Regions from separate parts of the Halomonas sp. SCS19 genome, predicted to be linked through region 2. Evidence: predicted binding sites of a transcription regulator. Region 2 holds the regulator's gene; the other holds the start of a gene.
The links. The regulator FNR, encoded in region 2, switches genes on or off when oxygen is low (the NO sensors DNR and NnrR bind a similar motif). The targets are predictions, from matches to a motif close to TTGATNTANATCAA.

Region 1: the regulator FNR is predicted to act here: its motif matches at 7,067-7,080, upstream of hemN (oxygen-independent coproporphyrinogen III oxidase).

The regions. Positions count from the first base shown of each region.
Region 1 is NZ_JAMSHN010000001.1:2,277,410-2,286,921, forward strand. It holds gene NFH97_RS09860 (ABC transporter ATP-binding protein) at 1-871, opposite strand, end outside; gene NFH97_RS09865 (nitrous oxide reductase family maturation protein NosD) at 868-2,241, opposite strand; gene nosZ (TAT-dependent nitrous-oxide reductase) at 2,296-4,182, opposite strand; gene NFH97_RS09875 (4Fe-4S binding protein) at 4,184-6,403, opposite strand; gene NFH97_RS09880 (c-type cytochrome) at 6,459-6,776, opposite strand; gene hemN (oxygen-independent coproporphyrinogen III oxidase) at 7,175-8,560, shown strand; gene NFH97_RS09890 (adenosylcobalamin-dependent ribonucleoside-diphosphate reductase) at 8,795-9,512, shown strand, end outside.
Region 2 is NZ_JAMSHN010000001.1:1,175,706-1,185,217, reverse strand. It holds gene NFH97_RS04955 (hypothetical protein) at 1-113, shown strand, start outside; gene ttcA (tRNA 2-thiocytidine(32) synthetase TtcA) at 501-1,460, shown strand; gene fnr (fumarate/nitrate reduction transcriptional regulator Fnr) at 1,621-2,361, opposite strand; gene NFH97_RS04940 (sulfite exporter TauE/SafE family protein) at 2,516-3,202, opposite strand; gene ccoS (cbb3-type cytochrome oxidase assembly protein CcoS) at 3,199-3,429, opposite strand; gene NFH97_RS04930 (heavy metal translocating P-type ATPase) at 3,426-5,900, opposite strand; gene NFH97_RS04925 (FixH family protein) at 5,900-6,424, opposite strand; gene ccoG (cytochrome c oxidase accessory protein CcoG) at 6,424-7,842, opposite strand; gene ccoP (cytochrome-c oxidase, cbb3-type subunit III) at 7,959-8,900, opposite strand; gene NFH97_RS04910 (CcoQ/FixQ family Cbb3-type cytochrome c oxidase assembly chaperone) at 8,897-9,109, opposite strand; gene ccoO (cytochrome-c oxidase, cbb3-type subunit II) at 9,112-9,512, opposite strand, start outside.

The DNA.
Region 1 (9,512 bases), 1.1 Mb from region 2:
CCTTGAGCCCCTGAAAGGCAGTGCACAGCCTCAAGGCGTTCATGCGGTGCTCCGGGGCCACTTCCAATCGCAGTCGACCACCGTCCGCCAACGAAGAGCGGGCGGGGATGCCCTCGCGAATCAGCCTTAGTGCCAGATCCTGGGGAGCACCACGCATCTCGATCACGTAGGGCAGCGCAAAGCGTTCGCGCAGGCTCGCCAGGTCGCCCAGCGCCAGGCACTTGCCCTCGCCGAGGATCAGCGCACGATCGATCACCGGCTCGACCCCCGGCAACAGGTGGGAAGACAGCACCACCGTCACGCCACGCGCCTTCAGCATTCCGATGGTGGCGTAGACCGCCTCGGTGGCGGCGGGGTCGAGCCCGCTGGTGGGCTCGTCGAGCAGCAGCAGCCGAGGCTCGCCAAGCAACGCCTGGGCCAGCCCCAGGCGCTGGCGCATGCCCTTGGACCAGGTCGCCAGGCGTCGGTCGGCGGCCTCACCCAGCCCCACCTGCACCAGCAGCTCGTCCACCTCTGTCGTGGGCCGACCCTTGAGTCGGGCCAGATAGGTGAGGGTCTCTCGCCCGCTCAGGTTGGGGTAGAAGCGGACATTTTCGGGCAGGTAGCCCAGGTGCTGGCGAAAGGCACGGTCGCCGGCTCGGTCCGGCCGTTGCCCAAGCACGCTGAGACTTCCCTGGGTGGGCGACAGCAGTCCCAGCATCAGTTTCATGCTGGTGGTCTTGCCGGCGCCGTTGTGGCCGAGCAGGCCGAGCACCTCGCCCCTGTTCACCTCGAGGCTGAGATGGGACAGGCGGGTCACGCCGCCGTGTTCCAGGCTGACGTCGTCAAAGACGATGGCGCAGGTCGTGGCGCAGGTCGTGGCGCGGGTCATGGATAGGATGTCCGTGTGGCGGAACGAGGTCTCGAAGGCGTCATCAGGGGGGCGCTGTCGCTGACGCCGGCGGGGCGAAATACCGGGAAGGCGCGCTGGACCCAACGCAGCGCCAGCACCGCCGGGCTGGCCATCAGCACCTTGGCCTCCGGGTGTCGCCACAGCAGCTGGTCCATGGCGTCATTGGGCTGGTAGCGGGTGTCGCCGATGCCGTCCTCGTCAAGGTCCCAGCCCAGGTAGTCGCTCCAGTAGTTGCCGCGACCGTGCTCGGACCATTCCTGCTGTCGAGTGGCCACGTACTTCACCTGGCGGCGATTGTGGATGAGGGCGTTGCCGCTGATGCGGTTGTCCTCGGAGCCTGCGGTCAGGTGAAGCCCGATGTCGCTGTCCTCGAGGCGGTTGCCGCGAATCACGTTGAACTGGGCGTTGTAGACGAAGATGGCCTTGCCATCGCCACCGCTGACCAGGCCCCGGTCATGGGCGTCGCGTGCCTGGCGCACGCCGATGATGTCGTTGTCGATGATCCGGCTTTCGGTGATGTTGTTCATCAGGATGCCGTAGTTGCGATCCTCGATGGAGCGATTGGCCCTCACCGTCAGCCCACGGGACTGCATCAGGGCGTAGCCGGTGCGGGTGTGACGGGTCAGGTTGTTGGTCACGCTATTGTCGTGGGCGTACATGTAGTGGACGCCGTAGCGAAGGTCTTCGAGCAGATTGCCGTCGATCACGCTGTCGCTGCTGGTGTCGATATAGACGCCGTCGCGCACCTGGCGGATATCGTTGCCGGAGACCAGCGCCCGACGCGCATTGAATAGCTGCACGCCGTTGCCGCGATCCTGGGAGCGTACCCGGGTATCGCCGCGAATCTGATTGTCGAGGACCCGGGCGTCGTCGACGCCATCGAGCCAGATGCCGAAGCCAGGGCCGGACAGCCGGCAACGCTCGATGCTGGCGCCATGGGCGGTCCTTTCCACGTGAACGCCCGCATCCATGGCGGTCAGGTCCGCGCCCCAGTGCTGAAGGGTCAGCCCGGACAGGGAAATGCCAGGTGAGCGCAAGGTCAGCAGGGTCCCGCTGCCGCCGCCATCGATCACCACACCGGCACCGTCGGCGACCAGGCTAAGCGGTTTGTCGATGATCACCGGGCCTGTCGTGTAGTGGCCCGGTGCGAGCCGCAGGATATCGTTGGGCTCGGCCTGCTCGACCCAGCGCTTGAGCGGTGTGCCCGCGGTCACCTTCAGCTCAGCGCCCAGCACCTCGCTGGGACTCAGTATCGCCAGTAGCGCCAACCCTGCGGTCAGGGCCAGCGCCATCGGTGTTGCTCGGCCGGATGCCGAGCCACCTGCAGGAAAGGAGAGAGCTCGAAACATGGTGATGTCGCCTGGGCCGGGCCGAGCGCCATCGGCGCCCGGCCCGGCCGCTCCTCAGGCCTTCTCCACCAGCATGCGACCGAACATTTCCATGTGCATCGCGTGGCAGAACCAGTTGCAGTAGTACCAGTGCACCCCGGCGCGTTCGGCGGTGAAGGTGACGCTGGACGTCTGCTGCGGACCGATCTCCATGGACACGCCATGGTTGACCATGCAGAAGCCGTGGGTCAGGTCTTCGACGGTATCCAGGTTGGTGATCACCACCGTGACCTCGTCACCCTGCTTCACCTTGAATTCGGTGATGCCGTACTGGGGTGCGACCGAGGTCATGTAGACGCGCACCTTGTTGCCGTCGCGGATGACCTTGTTGTCGCTCTCAAGGGTGATACCGTCGGCCTCGGCCATGGCGCGGGTGGGCGCGAAGAACGGATCCTGGCGGTCCCACACCTGGATCGGGTTGAGCTGGTCGGCGCGCATCATGATGGCGTCATGGGGCTCGGCGTAGGTCGGGCCGTCATGCACCAGCTTCATGGTGTCGCCGGAGATGTCGATCAGCTGATCGTTTTCCGGGTGCAGCGGTCCCACCGGCAGGAAGCGGTCCTTGGAGAACTTGCACAGCACCACCAGCCACTTGCCGTCGGCATCGCGTGTCTCGCACAGGCTGGCGTGGTTGTGGCCTGGCTGATAGTGCACGTCGAGCTTCTGGTGGATGTAGTTGACGTCCTCGCCGTTGTAGGCGCGGATCGCCTCCTCGATGTTCCACTTGGCCACCTGGCTGTCGATGAACAGGGTGGTGTAGGCGAAGCCGCGACCGTCGAAGGTGGTGTGCAGCGGCCCCAGGCCCAGCTCCGGCTCGGCGACCACGCTGTCGCGGGGCTCGATCTCGTCGGCGAACAGCGCCGGCAGCTTGTCGATGGCGATGATCGACACCGTCGGCGACAGCTTGCCGTTGGCGATGAAGTACTTGCCGTCGGGTGAGGTATTCAGGCCATGGGGGTTCTTGGGCACCGGAATGTAGCGGGTCAGCGGTGAGCCCTTGCGTCCGTCCAGTACCGGCACCGGGGAGTCGCCCAGGGTCTCGAACTGGCCCTTCTCGACGGCGGCCTCGATGGCTTCGACGTCGTACACCACCACCCAGTCACGCTCGGCACGCATGCTGTCGGCCAGGGTCATGCCCTTCTCGGAGTTGTAGCAGGTCGAGGCAACGAAGCGGCCGGTGTAGTCGGCGTCGGTGTTGTCCAGGTTGCCATCGACGATCACCTGCCAGGCCACCTCCATGGTCTCGGCGTCGATGGCGTTGAACATGGTGTAGTAGTTCGCAGGATTCTCCAGGTCGCGACCGTCGTTGACCTGGGGGATCGGGAACTCGGCGTTGGCGAAGACGTACTTGGTGTAGGGCACCTTCTGCAGACGCAGGCCGTGGATGGCCTGGACGTTGGGAATAGTGGTGACCTTGTCGGTCTTCATGATGTCGAGGCGGATCCGCGCCACCCGGGTATTGGCCTTGTCGTTGATGAACAGGTACTTGCCGTCATAACGACCGTCGGTGAGCGAGGCGTGGGGGTGGTGGGCGTCGCCGTTGTGGAAACGCGCGGACTCGCCGAGGATGTGCTTGGACTCGTTGGTGATGCCCCAGCCGGTGGCGCTCTCGGTGTTGAACACCGGAATGCGCATCAACTCGCGCATGGAGGGGATGCCCAGGACCCTCACTTCACCGGAGTGGCCGCCGCTCCAGAAGCCGTAGTATTCGTCGAGTTCACCGGGGGCCACCATGGCATCGCCTTCACTGGCGCGGGCGCTGCGGCTGCCGAGCAGGGCGCTGGTGCCAACACCGCCGACCACTCCGCTGGCAAGGCCGGCGCCGGCGACGCCGGTCACCGCACTGTTGCGTAGAAAGTGGCGTCGGGCCAGATTCTGGATACTGCGGGAATCGTCACTCACTTCAGTTCTCCTCAAGGCAGGGTATACGCCGCGGGTCGCCGTCCTGGCTTGATCCGCGGGGTTCTGCGTCACCCACGTCGCCGTGCGTCCTCGCCGCATCCCGTTCCAGGCGCTTTCTGCGCTTGACCCGGGGCGGACAGCGACGGTCGTCGTCGTAAGTGATCTGGCAGTCCAGGCAGTAGTGGCACTCCGAGGCCTCGATGCGACCGTCGGGATGGATGGCTACCAGCTCGCAGTCGTTGGCGCAGATCTGGCAGGGGGTGCCGCACTGGCCACGGTGCCGCCTGAGCCAGTCGAAAAGGCGCAGGCGACCGGCGATGGCCAGGCTCGCGCCCAGCGGGCAGACGTAGCGGCAGTAGGCCTTGTGCATGAAGGCCGAACTTGCGATCAGTGCCACGGCGTAGAGCACATAGCCCCAGTCGCGCAGGAAGTGCAGGGTGATGGCGGTCTTGAACGGCTCGACCTCGGCCAGCCGCTCCGCCTGTCCCAGGTCGTAGAAGGACACCCCGACCAGGCCAAACAGGATCAGATACTTCACCACCCACAGCCGCCGGTGCACGGCGAAGGGCAGCGTCAGTTGCGGCACCTTCAGGTGACGGGCGAGCTGGTTGACCAGGTCCTGCAGCGCACCGAAGGGGCACAGCCAGCCGCAGAAGATGCTGCGGCCCCACAGCACCAGGGTGACCGCCACGAAGACCCACAGCACGAACATCAGCGGGTCGATCAGGAAGGCCGACCAGCTGAAGCCATGGCTGGCGGAATTGGCGACGGCAGGGATGACGGCATGGATCAGCGCCAGCACATTGACCACCGAGAGCTGGGCCAGCGACACCCAGCCGATATAGACCAGGGTGTAGAGCAGGAAGGCCTTGCGCAGCGGGCGCAGCAGGCGCGGGCGACGCGCCAGGGCGTCCTGGAACGCCAGGATCAGTGACAGCGTCACCAGTCCAGCGCCAAGCCCGATCAGCTCTAGCCGACTCTGCTGCCACATCTCGAGCCACAGCGGGGCGGGCTCCACCGGCTCGGGACGCTCGATAAAGGCCTCGGGCAGCGCCTGGTCGAGATGAAAGCGGGTGAACTCCTGGGTCAGCGGCCCCGAGGCCCGGCGCACCAGCAGGTTTAGCCGCCAGGGCGTGCCCGGGTCGAAGTGGGCGTCCTCGTGGATCACGAAGATGTCGCGTTCGCTGAGTGCGGGGGCTCCGTCGATGGCCAGGCGCGGCAGGCGGCGCTGGTCGCTGTCGTGGAAGCTGATCGAGGCGTTGCCCTGGACCAGCTCGATACGATCGAAGATGCCGCCGCGCACGTAGCCCGACCCCTTGTAGGAAAAGCTGCCATCGGCGAGCAGGGCAACGGCGTGTTCGCCGGGGGCGAGGCTCGCCATCAACTGGTCGTAGCCGCGCTCGCCGAGCAGATTGCGGCCCACGCTCGGCGCATTGAGGTAGCCCAGGTAAAGATCGATGAAGGTGGCGTCGCGGGGCGGACGCTGGCCGCTCAGGTAGTGCTCCGCAGGGGTGCCGACGAAGGCGTCATCGACCTCTCCCTGGCGCAGGGTCAGGTGGCCCAGTGCCCCCTGGTCGAGCAGGCCCTGCCAGTCGGCGGGCGCGTAGATCTCGTCGCGCACGCGGGCGATTGGCGCTGCCGCGGGGTCCTCGATCAGCCCCAGGGCGGCGGCGACCAGGCGTCCTGCCCGCATGATGGTGTCGTTGACCACGATGACGGTCACGGTGGCGCCGGAGATGGCATCGACGTCCTCTCCCACCTCCAGGCGCGACGTCACCGAGGTACCCAGGTGCTGGCCGGCGAAGTCGTCCAGGCGCTCTGACGGGATACCGACCAGCATGATCGGCTCGGAATGATTGAGTACCTTGGCCAGGCGCAGGCTGGCGGAAGGATCGATGGCGATCAGCAGGTTGACCGGCTTGCCCGAGTAGGCGGGGATCGGCGCGACCTCGGCGCTCTCGAAGGCGTAGCCGACCAGTTCGTCGCCACGGTAGAGCGCATTGACCGGCCACGGCAGGTCGGTCACCGGCTCGACCCTGTCGGTGCCGGGAAAGGCCTGCTGAAACAGCGCGAGGTCACCCTTGGCGCTGCCAAGGTCACCGGGATACTGATCGAATTCCAGCGCCAGGGCGGGCAGGCTCAAGCACATCGCCAACAGCACGACAAGCAGGCGCAGGGGAGAAGACCAGTGGCGGGGAAAATGGCGGGGGGCTTGGGTCATGGCATGACCTCGAGGCGCAAAGCGCCCCGAGGACGCTTCGCGCACCAGGGTGGGATCAGGGCGTCAGCGACGAGAAGTAGGCGGCGATGTCGGCGATATCCTGATCCGACAGGGCCGCCGCCTGGGGCGCCATGATGGCGGACATGCCACCACCGCGCTGACCCTCGCGGTAGGCCTTGAGCGCGCTTTCCAGGTACGGAGCGTTCTGACCCGCCAGGTTGGGATAGATCGGTCCGGTGGCCTTGCCGTCAGTGCCATGGCAGGCGGCGCAGGCGCCGATCTTGGTTTCACCGGCGGCGGCGTCGCCGGCGGCCTGGGCGTTGAGACTGAACAGACAGGCGGCGCCAAGCGCGGCCAGGGGGATCCATTTCATGATGAGCGCTCCTCGGTCTTGGGGCGTGATACCTGACGCAAGCGGCGTGCGGCTTGGGTCAGGCATCACGGTTTGTGCGGGATGTCCCTTGGGACTCTCGAGTATTGGAGCGCTCAGCGACAATACCCTATGACGTTGGTCAACTTTAGGCGGGGAGAGGTACGTCTTCCGTACTATGCTTGATCGGGATCACTGGGATGGCAGGGGCATCATTGCGGTTGGCTCTCGTTTGCACTACCTCGGGCGAGAACACGCCACAGGGGCAAGCGCCGTGATGCCGCTGCCGTGATTTGATGCAGATCATGTCTGGCTTCGTCTTGCCGGGACGGGCGGATTCGACGTGCGACAATGCCGACAGATGCCGCCGTCGGGCGGTCGTGTCACGAGGGGCCTTGTCGATGTCATCCGATGTTTTGCCGTTTCAGCGTGCGCTGGTCGAGAAGTACGACCGTCCAGGGCCGCGCTACACCTCCTATCCCACCGCGCCGCACTTCCACGACGGTTTCGGTGTCGCCGACTATCGCCAGGCGGTCGAGCGCAGCCAGCAGGGGGAGCCGAAGCCGCTGTCGGTCTACGTCCATGTGCCCTTCTGCGAAAGCCTCTGCTACTACTGTGCCTGCTCCAAGATCATTACGCACAATCGCGAGCGTGCCGCCGACTACCTGGCGCTGCTCAAGCGCGAGATCGCCCTGCAGGCGGCGCTGTTCGACGAGACCCGGGAGCTCAACCAGCTGCACCTGGGTGGGGGCACCCCGACCTTTCTGTCCAATGACCAGCTCAAGGGGCTGATCGACGCCCTGGCGCGCCACTTCCGGTTCGCCCCGGAGCAGCGCCGGGAATTCTCGCTGGAGGTGGATCCGCGTACGGTGACCCCCGCCCAGATCCATGAACTGCGCGAGATGGGCTTCAATCGTCTGAGCTTCGGCGTCCAGGACTTCGATCCGCTGGTGCAGAAGGCGGTCAACCGCGTGCAGAGCGAGGCCCAGGTGGCGGCCCTGGTGGACGCCGCCCGGGACGCCGGCTTCGCCTCGGTGTCGGTGGACCTGATCTATGGGCTGCCGCTGCAGACCCGCGACAGCTTCGACGCCACCCTGGCCAAGGTGGTGGCGCTGAGACCCGACCGCATCGCCGCCTACAGCTACGCCCACCTGCCGTCGCTGTTCAAGGCCCAGCGGCTGATCCGCGACGAGGACATGCCGCCGCCCGGGCGCAAGCTCGAGTTGCTCGAGCTGACCATCGAGCGGCTGACCCAGGCGGGCTACGTCTATATCGGCATGGACCACTTCGCCCTGCCCGAGGACGAACTCAGCAGAGCCCGTCACGACGGTACCCTGCAGCGCAATTTCCAGGGCTACTCGACCCACGCTCAGTGCGACATGATCGGGCTCGGGGTCACCTCCATCGGCAAGGTCGGCGACGCCTACAGCCAGAACGTCAAGACCACCGCCGAGTACGCCGAGCACCTCGAGGCCGGGCGGCTGCCGGTGTTGCGGGGCTATCGGTTGAGCGACGAAGACCAGCTGCGTGCCGAACTGATCACCTCGCTGATGTGTCACGGCGAGGTGCGCTTCGCCGAGTTCGAAGCCCGTCACGCTATCGACTTTCGCACGCATTTCGCCAGCGCCCTCGACCAGCTCGACGAGATGCAGGCCGACGGCTTGATCGAGATCAAGCAGCAAGCGCTCAGGGTACTGCCGGCAGGACGCCTGATGATGCGCAACGTGGCCATGGCCTTCGATGCCTACCTGGTCCCCGGCAGCGGGCGCTTCTCGCGCACCGTCTAGCCGGCTCTATCGCGGCTGCCCCGGGGCGAGACGCCCGGGGTAGGCCGCGCTACCTTTCATGCGCCAAAGCCGAATTAACGATCGGGTCTTCCATGGCCCGATTTTTCGTTTATATTGTGCCGCCGGTCGAAAATTTTACTATATCTGGTAGGGTGCCCGAGCTTATCCGGAGCGCGCATCCGCCCCTTTACGACCCCGTTTATTTGCCGGTAACTTCATCGGAGACAAGCTTTCATGACCACATCCGCCAAGGCCGCCGCCCTGTCGCAGGAGGTTCCCATGCAGGGCCCCTCGTATGACATCTGGGACGCCAAGTATCGCTTGAAGGACCGCCACGGCCAGCCCGTCGACGCCGACCTTCAGGCCACCTGGGACCGCGTGGCCAAGGCGCTGGCCGCCGTCGAGGGCGACGCCGCCGACAAGTGGCTGCCGAAGTTTCGCTGGGCGCTGGAAAACGGCGCCGTGCCGGCAGGCCGGATCACCTCCAACGCCGGAGCCGAGGGCTACAAGCCCGCGGTCAGCCTGATCAACTGCACGGTATCGCGGACCATTCGCGACTCCATGCACGACATCCTCGACAGCGTGGTGGATGCGGGCATGACCCTCAAGGCCGGCTGCGGCATCGGCTACGAGTTCTCCACCCTGCGCCACAAGGGCGCCTTCGTGTTCGGCGCCGGTGCCGGCACCAACGGCCCCCTGGCGTTCATGGATATCTACGACAAGATGTGCTTTACGGTGGCCTCCGCCGGCGGCCGTCGTGGCGCCCAGATGGGCACCTTCGACGTCGGTCATCCCGACGTGCGCGACTTTATCGAGGCCAAGCGCGAGGCCGGTCGCCTGCGCCAGTTCAACCTGAGCCTGCTGATCACCGACGAGTTCATGGAAGCGGTGAAGCAGGACGCCGACTGGCCGCTGGCCTTCCCGCTGCACGAGGGCGAGAAGGGCGACGTCG
Region 2 (9,512 bases):
GGGAGAAGCGACTGACCCTGACCGTGCGCGAGTTTGGCTGGCAACGTGCCGGCATCCTGCTGCTGTTGCTGGGCGTGGTGGTGCGCTATCTGCTGGCGCTGAACGTCGTCTAGGGCTTGTCTGAAAAGTGCCCGCGCTCGGTAATACGGCGTTAAAAATCGGATCAACATGCTCATTTACACCCCGTAAACTGCGCTTTCTCACCGATTTTTGCCTTGTCTAACCTTCGCTCGTCGACTTTTCGGACAGCGCCTAGGGCCTGGCTGACAGGCACTTGCGTTCTTCGACTTGCCGGACCAGACCAGACCAGACCAGGCCACGACGCGCAAGGGCGCCACTACGGCGGTGTCGTCCCTGGCGGTTTCCGATGTGCCGCCGACGAAAAGCCCCCCCCCCTTATTGTCCTCGCCGGGGTAAGCGGTCGCTGACCTCTTCGCCACTAAAGCGTCCGGATGGTAGACTGGCGCCTCTTTCATTTTCAGCCGTGATGTCCCGCTCCCATGTCGCCACAGTCCGCCTCCGCCACCCTGTTCGATCCCCGTACCCCCGAGGATGACCATCTCTCGATCGATGCCGGCGACAGCCCGGCCGACCCTGCTGCGGATGGCGACCAGACGGAAGCTCACGTTCAGGCCAAGGCACGGCGTGAGTTCAACAAGCTGCAGAAGCGCCTGCGCCGCCAGGCCGGCAACGCCATCATCGACTACGGCATGATCCAGGAAGGCGACAAGATCATGGTGTGTCTGTCTGGTGGCAAGGACAGCTACACCATGCTCGAGATCCTGCGCAGCCTTCAGCGCAACGCGCCGGTCAACTTCTCGCTGGTGGCGGTGAATCTGGATCAGAAGCAGCCGGGCTTTCCGGAGCATGTGCTGCCGAACTATCTGGACAGTATCGGCGTGGACTACCACATCCTCGAGCGCGACACCTATTCGGTGGTGAAGGAGAAGACGCCGGAGGGCAAGACCACCTGCGCGCTCTGCTCACGCCTGCGGCGCGGCTCTCTCTATGGCTTCGCCGAGGAGATCGGGGCGACCAAGATCGCCCTGGGCCACCACCGCGAGGACATTCTCGAGACGCTGTTTCTGAACATGTTCTTCGGTGGCAGCCTCAAGGCGATGCCACCCAAGCTGCTCTCCGACGACGGCAAGAACATCGTCATCCGCCCGCTGGCGTACTGCCGCGAGGCCGATATCCAGGCCTACAGCGAGGCGATGGAGTTCCCGATCATCCCGTGCAACCTGTGTGGTTCCCAGCCCAACCTGCAGCGCCAGGTGGTCAAGGAGATGCTGGCCGAGTGGGAGGTCAAGCATCCCGGGCGCCTCGAGAGCATGTTCAAGGCGGTGACCAATGTGGCGCCGTCGCAGCTGGCGGATCGGCAACTGTTCGACTTCGAGGGGCTGGAGGCCGTGCAGGCCGAACGCCAGGCCCGGCGCATCGACGTGGTGGATGCCGACTGATCTCGCCAGCAGCGAATGTGCAGGACGCCATGACAGCAAAAGAGGCCGCATCTCCGGATGCGGCCTCTTTTTTGTCACACGCCATCTATTACGCTTTGCTTTCCAGATCCTGGATACAGGGCCCTGCCGGCCAGGCCCGGCACGCTGCTGCCAGATCCGCTCAGGTAACTTCGGTGTCGGCCAGGGTCGACAGCGCGGTCAGGTCGAGGATATTGACCTCACGTCCCGATACCGCCACCAGATCCTGCTGCTGGAAACGCCCGAGGATACGGCTGACCGTTTCCACCGCCAGCCCCAGGTGATTGCCGATGTCGGCGCGGGACATGGACAGGCGGAAGCTGAACGGTGAATAGCCGCGGCGGCGGAAGCGATCCGACAGGCCGAGGAAGAAGCAGGCCAGGCGCTGATCAGCGGTCTTGCGTGACAGCAGCTGCATCATCCGGCGGTCCTCTCGCAGCTCCTTGCTCAGGGTGCGAAACAGCTGGGCACGCAGCTCCGGCAGGGTCTGGGTCAGCGCATCGAGGCGGTCGAAGGGAATCTCGCACACCGTGGTGGTCTCCAGCGCCACCACGCTGCCGGGATAGCGGCCGTCGTCGATGCCATCCAGCCCAACCAGTTCACTGGGCAGGAAGAAGTTGGTCAACTGAGCTTCGCCGCTGCCTTCGGTGGTGATCTGCTTGAGACTCCCCGACCGGACCGCGAAGACGCTGGTGAAGCGATCTCCCTGCTCGACCAATCGTGTGCCTTTCTTGATCGGCGGGTGACGACGGATGATGGAATCGAAGCGCTCGAGGTCGGCGGTCTCCAGCGACAGCGGAAGGCACAAGGAACTCAGGCTGCAGGACTCACAGCGAGTCTCATGCAGCATGGGACGCCGCCGATCTTGGGCCGTAGGACTCATTCGCAGCTCCTGTGGATCTGGGATCGATATTGACTGGGCCATGGGGAGAACAGACGTCGCCCGTACAGCACGTTGATGGCACTATTCTACACCCTCAGATCAGCTAAAAGTGGCGTCTACCTCTTTAGGATTAATAACTTAGAGGTAGGATGCGTCATTGATGCAGCCCAGTCCAAAGTTGCCAGACGGCAAAGGCGATGATCATGCCAGCGGCGACAAGGCGTGTTGCCCGATGCGCCAGCAGGGCCTGCATTTGTCTGGCGGCGAGGCCCGTCACCACCAGCGCCGGAAGCGTGCCAAGACCGAAGCTCGCCATCAGCAGTGCGCCCTCGAGGGGTTCGGCCCGTGCCAGGCTCCAGGCCAGCATCGAGTACACCAGGCCACAGGGCAGCCAGCCCCAGATGGCGCCCAGCGCCACCGCCTGGGGCAGACGCACCACCGGCAACAGGCGTCTGCCTGCGGGTTCCAGGTACCTCCAGAGGTGACGTCCCAGTGCCTCGACGTGACGCAGGCCTTTCCATAGATCGGCAATGTAAAGCGCCATCAGGATCAACATCAGGCTGGCGACGATCTGCATCAGGCCACGCAGAGTCGGCGAAAGGCCGATCACCGAACCCAGGGTGGCAACCAGAGCGCCCGCCACACAGTAGCTGGTGATACGACCTACATTGTAGCCGAGCACCAGAGAGCCCACCCGCCAAGGTTGACGCATGCTGGGGGGGATGGCAAAGGTCAGAGCGCTCATGATGCCGCCGCACATGCCAATACAGTGTGCACCACCAAGCAGACCAAACACGAAGGCCGCCATCATGGGAGGCAGCTCGAGGCCGGTAGGATTCACTCAGGCCCTCTGGACGATGGATCACGATCGGATGTCTGCGCAGGCGTTTCGGACGAGGAAGCGCCGTCATCGGCATTGCGAGTGTCGTCTTCATCTTCGAACAGGATGCGATAGGCGGGGCCTTCGAGGTCCTCGAACTGGTCGTTGCGCACCGCCCAGAAGAAGGCCCAGACCGCCAGGCCCAGCAGGATCAACGACAAGGGTATCAACAGGTAAAGGATGCTCATGGGCCGGGGCTAGCGGTGACGGGTGAAGGCGTCGCGGTCGGCCTGGTGCGTCCGCGCCGCAGACGCAGGGCATTGCCGATGACCAGCAACGAGCTGAGTGACATGCCGATGGCGGCAAGCCATGGGGGCACGAAGCCCAGCGCCGCTGCGGGCAGCGCCACGACATTGTAGAGCACCGACCAGGACAGATTCTGGCGAATGATGCGACGGGTCTGGCGGGCCACCTCGATGGCTTCGACGATACCCGTGAGCGGTTCGCCCAGCAATACCAGATCGGCGCGGGTGCGGGTGAGGTCGCTGGCCCCGGCCATGGCGATGGCAAGGTCGGCGCCGGCCAGTACCGGCACGTCATTGATGCCATCACCGACCATGGCCACCTTTTCGCCCTGTGCCTGCCGCGCCTTCAAGTGCCCAAGCTTGTCCTCCGGGGTGGCCTCGCCACGCCACTGACCGACGCCCAGCGTGCGGGCCAGCTGGCCAACGTTGACGGCGCGGTCGCCCGACAGGATCTCGATGGCAAGCCCTCGCTGGGCGAGGGCGGCGAGGGTCTCGGCGGCGTCGTCACGGGGCTGATCGTCGAGCTTGAACCAGGCCTGGGGCTTGCCTTCGCTGGCCAGCAGCAACCAAAGCCCTGCGCCAGGGAGCTCAGGAACGGGTTGGCCCAGGCAGGCAAAGTGCGGCTGGCCCAGTCGCCAGCGCCGGCCGTCGATCACGCCTTCCACGCCCTGGCCCGGGTGATTGCGCAGTTCGCTGGCCTGGCAGCTGGCGTCGCGCCAGGCAGCGAAGGCGCGGGCGATGGGGTGCTCCGAGCCGGTCTCCAGTGCCGCCGCCAGTGCCAGATGACGGCGCTTGGCGGCAGCGTCCATCTCGCCATTGTTGGCGCTTCCTTCGGCGTCGCTCAGCGGCCGGTGCTCGGCGAGTTGCATGCGTCCCCGGGTCAGGGTGCCGGTCTTGTCGAAGACGACGCGATCGAGGCAGGCCAGGGTCTCCAGCGCATCGGCTCGGGTCACCAGTACCCCGGCACGTCTCAGCCGGCCGTGGGCCACGGTCAGGGCGGTGGGGGTCGCCAGCGCCAGGGCGCAGGGGCAGGTCACCACCAGTACCGACAGGGTGATCCACAGGCTGCGGCTCGGGTCGATCAGGCTCCAGACCAGCGCCACCAGGGCGGTGATGACCAGCAGGTTCAACACGAAGCGATGGGCCACCTGCTCGGCCAGGCGGGCGATACGTGGACGATGGGCGAAGGCACGGTCGGTAAGATCGAGAATGCCGGCGGCGCGGGTATCGTCGCCGACGCGGGTGACCATCACTTCGATCGGGCTGTCCATGCACAGGGTGCCGGCGTGCACGGCATCTCCCTGGCGACGCAGGCGGGGCAGCGATTCGCCGGTCAGCAGCGACTCGTCGATCTGGGCAAGGCCCGAGGTCAGGGTGCCGTCCGCGGGAATCTGGGCGCCGGGACTGACCCGAACCCGGTCACCCGGGACCAGCCGACTGGCGGGGATGACGCGTTCATCGCCATGCTCGTCGAGGCGCACCGCAGCGCTCGGCAGCGCGCTGGCCAGGGCATTGCCGCTACGGCCGTAGTGGGTACGGGCGCGAGACTCCAGGTAGCGTCCGAACAGCAGGAAGAAGGTGAACATGCTGACCGAGTCGAAGTAGCGGTCACCGGAGTCGCTCACGACCGACCAGGTACTGGCGATAAAGGCACCACCGATGGCCAGGGCCACCGGCACATCCATGCCCAGCACGCGGGTTCGCAGATCGCGCAGGGCGCCGACGAAGAAGGGTTGGGCCGAGTAGAGTACCACCGGAGTGGTCAGCGCCAGCGATAGCCAGGCAAACAGGCGCTCGAACTCGCTACTGAGATCACCGCCGTCGACGTAGTGCGGGATGGAAAACATCAGCACCTGCATCATGCCGACGGCCGCCACGATCAGGCGTCTTATCATCTGGCGCGACTGTTGCTTGAGCCGCTGCTGAGCCTGGTCCGGCTCGTAGGGCTGGGAGGGATAGCCGATGGCAGCCATCTCGGCCAGCAGGCGCGACAGCGACAGGCGTTCGGGATCCCAGCGCACCTGAAGGCGATGCTGGGAAAGATTGACAGCGCAGCTCTCCAGGCCGTCGAGGGCATTCAGGCGGTGTTCGATCAGCCAGGCGCAGGCGGCGCAGGTGATGCCATCCACCGCCAGGGTCGCTACCTTGGTGTCGCCATCCTGACGCACGAAACGATCCTGCAGGCCCGGATCGTCGAATACCTGATAGCGGGCCTCGTCGGCGGGTGTCGGCGATGGGCGCTCCGGCAGGGCGGTGCGAAAGCGATAGTAGCTGTCCAGGCCGCCGCCGACGATGGCCTGGGCCACCGCCTCGCAGCCCGGGCAGCACAGCGGATGGCGCTGGCCATCCAGGGTGATCGACCAGGGTGCTGTGGCCTCCACCGGAGCGCCACAGTGGTAGCACGAGGCCGCCATCAGAGTCCCGGTGTCAGGCGCACGGAGGTCTCCCGCGGGAACTCTGCCTCGCCGGTCAGGCGCCATTCAGGCTGCTGTCCCGACGCGCCTTCTGCGTGGGGCTGCAGCTGAAGGTACCAGCGATAGCGCAGATTGCGCTCGAGGGTGCCGACATAGTGGCCTGCACGGGTGTGGGTCAGCACCAGGGCCCGGTCGCGGGCGCCATCGGTGGGGAACTTCAGCGCCAGGTCCAGCCGCTCTGGGCGTTCGTCGCCATCGAGCGTTACCACCACGTCGCCGGTGGTGGCGTCGATGCGCAGCTCGGCCGCCAGCCCCAGCGCCTCGGCACGTTGCTGCTTTTCAAGCTGGACGTTGATGGCCAGACCTTCCTTGTAGTAATCGTCCGGCACCGAACCGTCGAAGTAGCGGATCGAGAAGGCCAGGTAGACCATGCTGAAGGTGACCGACGACAGCAGCAGGGCGATCAGGAACCAGGGCCAGAACTGCTTGTACCAGGGCGGCACCTGGGGATCGGACAGGGACATCAGGGGGTAACTCCTATAAAGCGGCTTTCACGTTCGATGGCCACGGACGGATCGTCCTCGGCGAGGACGCGAACGCTGATATCGGCACTGCGTTGTTCCATCTGATCAGGATTCACGCTCAAGGTCATCACCAGTTGGCGGGACTGGTTGGCGGGAACCTCGATGGCGGTGGTGTCGCTCTCGAGACCCTCGATGCCGGCTACCTCGATCACGTAGCGATGAGGGCGGTTGTCGAGGTTACGCACGGTCATGGCGTAGGAGTTGGCGATGCGTCCATCGGTCAGTGTCTGGTAGAGCCGAGCGCGATCGCGCTCCACATCCACATCCAGCGGTGTGCGGTCGGCGATGGTCCAGACGAACAGGCCGATCATCACCACCAGGGCGACCAGGTAGCCGATCAGGCGTGGTCTCAACAGGTGGGTCTTGTTGCCGTCGAGGGCGTGCTCGGTGGTGTAACGCACCAGGCCACGGGGGTAGCCCATCTTGTCCATGACGCTGTCGCAGGCGTCGATGCAGGCGGCGCAGGTGATGCACTGGTACTGCAGACCGTCGCGGATATCGATGCCGGTCGGGCAGACCTGAACACAGAGGTCGCAGTCGATGCAGTGGCCAAGGCCCTGCTCTGCCGGGTCGGCGTTGCGCTTGCGCGGGCCGCGAGGCTCCCCGCGGTGGTAGTCGTAGGACACGATCAGGGTGTCGCGATCGAACATCACCGACTGGAAGCGGGCGTAGGGGCACATGTACAGGCAGACCTGCTCGCGCAGCCAACCGGCGTTCAGGTAGGTGAAGACGATAAAGAAGCCGACCCAGAAATAGGACCAGCCGCTGGCCGAGAGGGTGGCAAGATCCATCACCAGGCCACCGATCGGAGTGAAGTAGCCGACGAAGGTGATGCCGGTGGCCGCCGAGATGATCAGCCAGATGGCGTGCTTGGCGCTCTTGCGCCAGGCCTTGTCGGCGTCCCAGGAGCGCTTGTCGAGCTTGATGCGACGATTGCGCGGCCCCTCGATGCGGTGCTCAACCCAGATGAACAGGAAGGTCCAGACGCTCTGGGGGCAGGTGTAACCGCACCATACTCGACCGGCAAAGACGGTGATGAAGAACAGGCCGAAGGCGCAGATGATCAAAAGCCAGGACAGCAGCACGAATTCCTGGGGGTAGAAGGTGGCGGCGAAGATATGAAATTCGCGCCCCGGCAGATCAAACCAGACCGCCGGTCGATCACCCCAGGGAATCCAGGGCAGCAGCAGAAAACCGAGCATCAGCGCCCAGTTGGCGACCCGACGGACACGCTGGAACACGCCTTTGATCTCGCGTACGTAGATGTGCCGGCGGCTCTCGTACATGCTCTGGCTGTCGGGGGAATGGTGCGACACCGCAGGGTCGGTGACGTCGTGGGCAGGGATCTTGTCGCTCATGGCAGACTCACATCGCGTCGATGGGGCCGAAGCCCCAGTCTAGCGATTGACGGGTAGGTGGGTGGCGAGTGCGGCCAAGCGCCGCACTCGCCGCGGGAGCGATCCCGCTGGGGTCACTACTGACTCTGGTCTTGATTCTGGCTCAGACCATAGACATAGGCGGCGACCAGGTGGACCCGCTCCTCGCCGATGTAGGCGGCCTGCGCCGGCATATGGCCGTTGCGGCCGTTGCGCAGCGTCTGACGCACGGAGTCGGCCAGGCTCTGGCCCGGTGCCTGGTACAGCCAGCTGTCGTCGGTCAGATTGGGCGCGCCCAGCGCCTGGTTGCCGGTACCGTCAGGCATATGGCAGGCGGCACATACCGAGGTGAAGACGGCGCCGCCTTTTTCGGCACGTTCGGCGTCCTCGGCCTGGCCGGACAGCGACAGCACATGCTGGGTCAGGTTCTCGATATTGTCCGCGCCGAGCTGCTGCCATGACGGCATCAGGCCATTGCGTCCGTTGTTGATGGTGGTGACGATGTGCTCGGGCTCGCCGCCGTAGAGCCAGTCGTCGTCGGTCAGATTGGGGAAGCCGTAGCCGCCCTTGGCGTTGGAGCCGTGGCAGATGGCGCAGTTGTTGAGGAAGATGCGCTCGGCCACCTGCATGGCGTCACCGTCCTGGGCGAGTTCCGGGATGGGTACCTGCTGGTACTTCTCGAAGATCGGTGCAAAGCGCTCTTCGGCCTGGGCGACCTCTTCCTCCCACTGACCTTCCTGGCTCCAGCCCAGCACACCGGCGAAGTTGCCGAGGCCCGGATACAGCACCAGATAGCCCAGGGAAAAGATCACCGTGGCAACGTAGAGCTGAAACCACCAGCGAGGCAGCGGGTTGTCGTATTCGTCGATACCATCGGCGGTGTGGCCGGTGGTCTCGACGGTGCCGTCGGCGTCAGGGCGCTTGTCGGTCTTGCGGTTGGCCCACAGAAGCCAGAACGCAAAGCCGATGGTGCCGAGCGTGATGACGATGATCCAGGCACTCCAGAAGCCTGAGAGGGCATCACCCCAAAGCGTATTCATGTGTTCTTCTCTCCCCTGTCCTCTCGGGAATCGGCCTGTCGCTCGGCCGTGCGGTCACGATTCGGTTGTTCGTCGTCGTCGGCGAACGGCAGCTGCGCCGCCTGATCGAACTCACGCTTGCGGCGGCTCGAGTAGGCCCAGGCCACCAGGCCCAGGAAGGCGATCAGCAGGATGCCGGTCAAGATGCCGCGAAAGGTTCCGATATCCATGGTTACGGGCTCTTCGCCGAGCTGGGCAACACCGTGCCAAGCTGCTGCAGGTAGGCGACCAGGGCGGTGATTTCACGCTCACCGCGGACCTCGCTGGTGGCGTTGGCGATCTGCTCGTCGGTGTAAGGCACGCCCAGTTTCTGAAGGGTGCGCATCTTGGCCGGGGTGTCCTCGCCGTCCAGGGTGTTCTCGAACAGCCAGGGGTAGGCCGGCATCACCGATTCGGGCACCACGTCCCGCGGGTTGTAGAGGTGGGCACGATGCCAGTCGTCACTGTAGCGACCGCCGACGCGGGCCAGGTCCGGGCCGGTGCGCTTGGACCCCCACAGGAAGTTGTGCTCGTAGACGGATTCACCGGCCACACTGTAGTGGCCATAGCGCTCGGTCTCGGCACGGAAGGGGC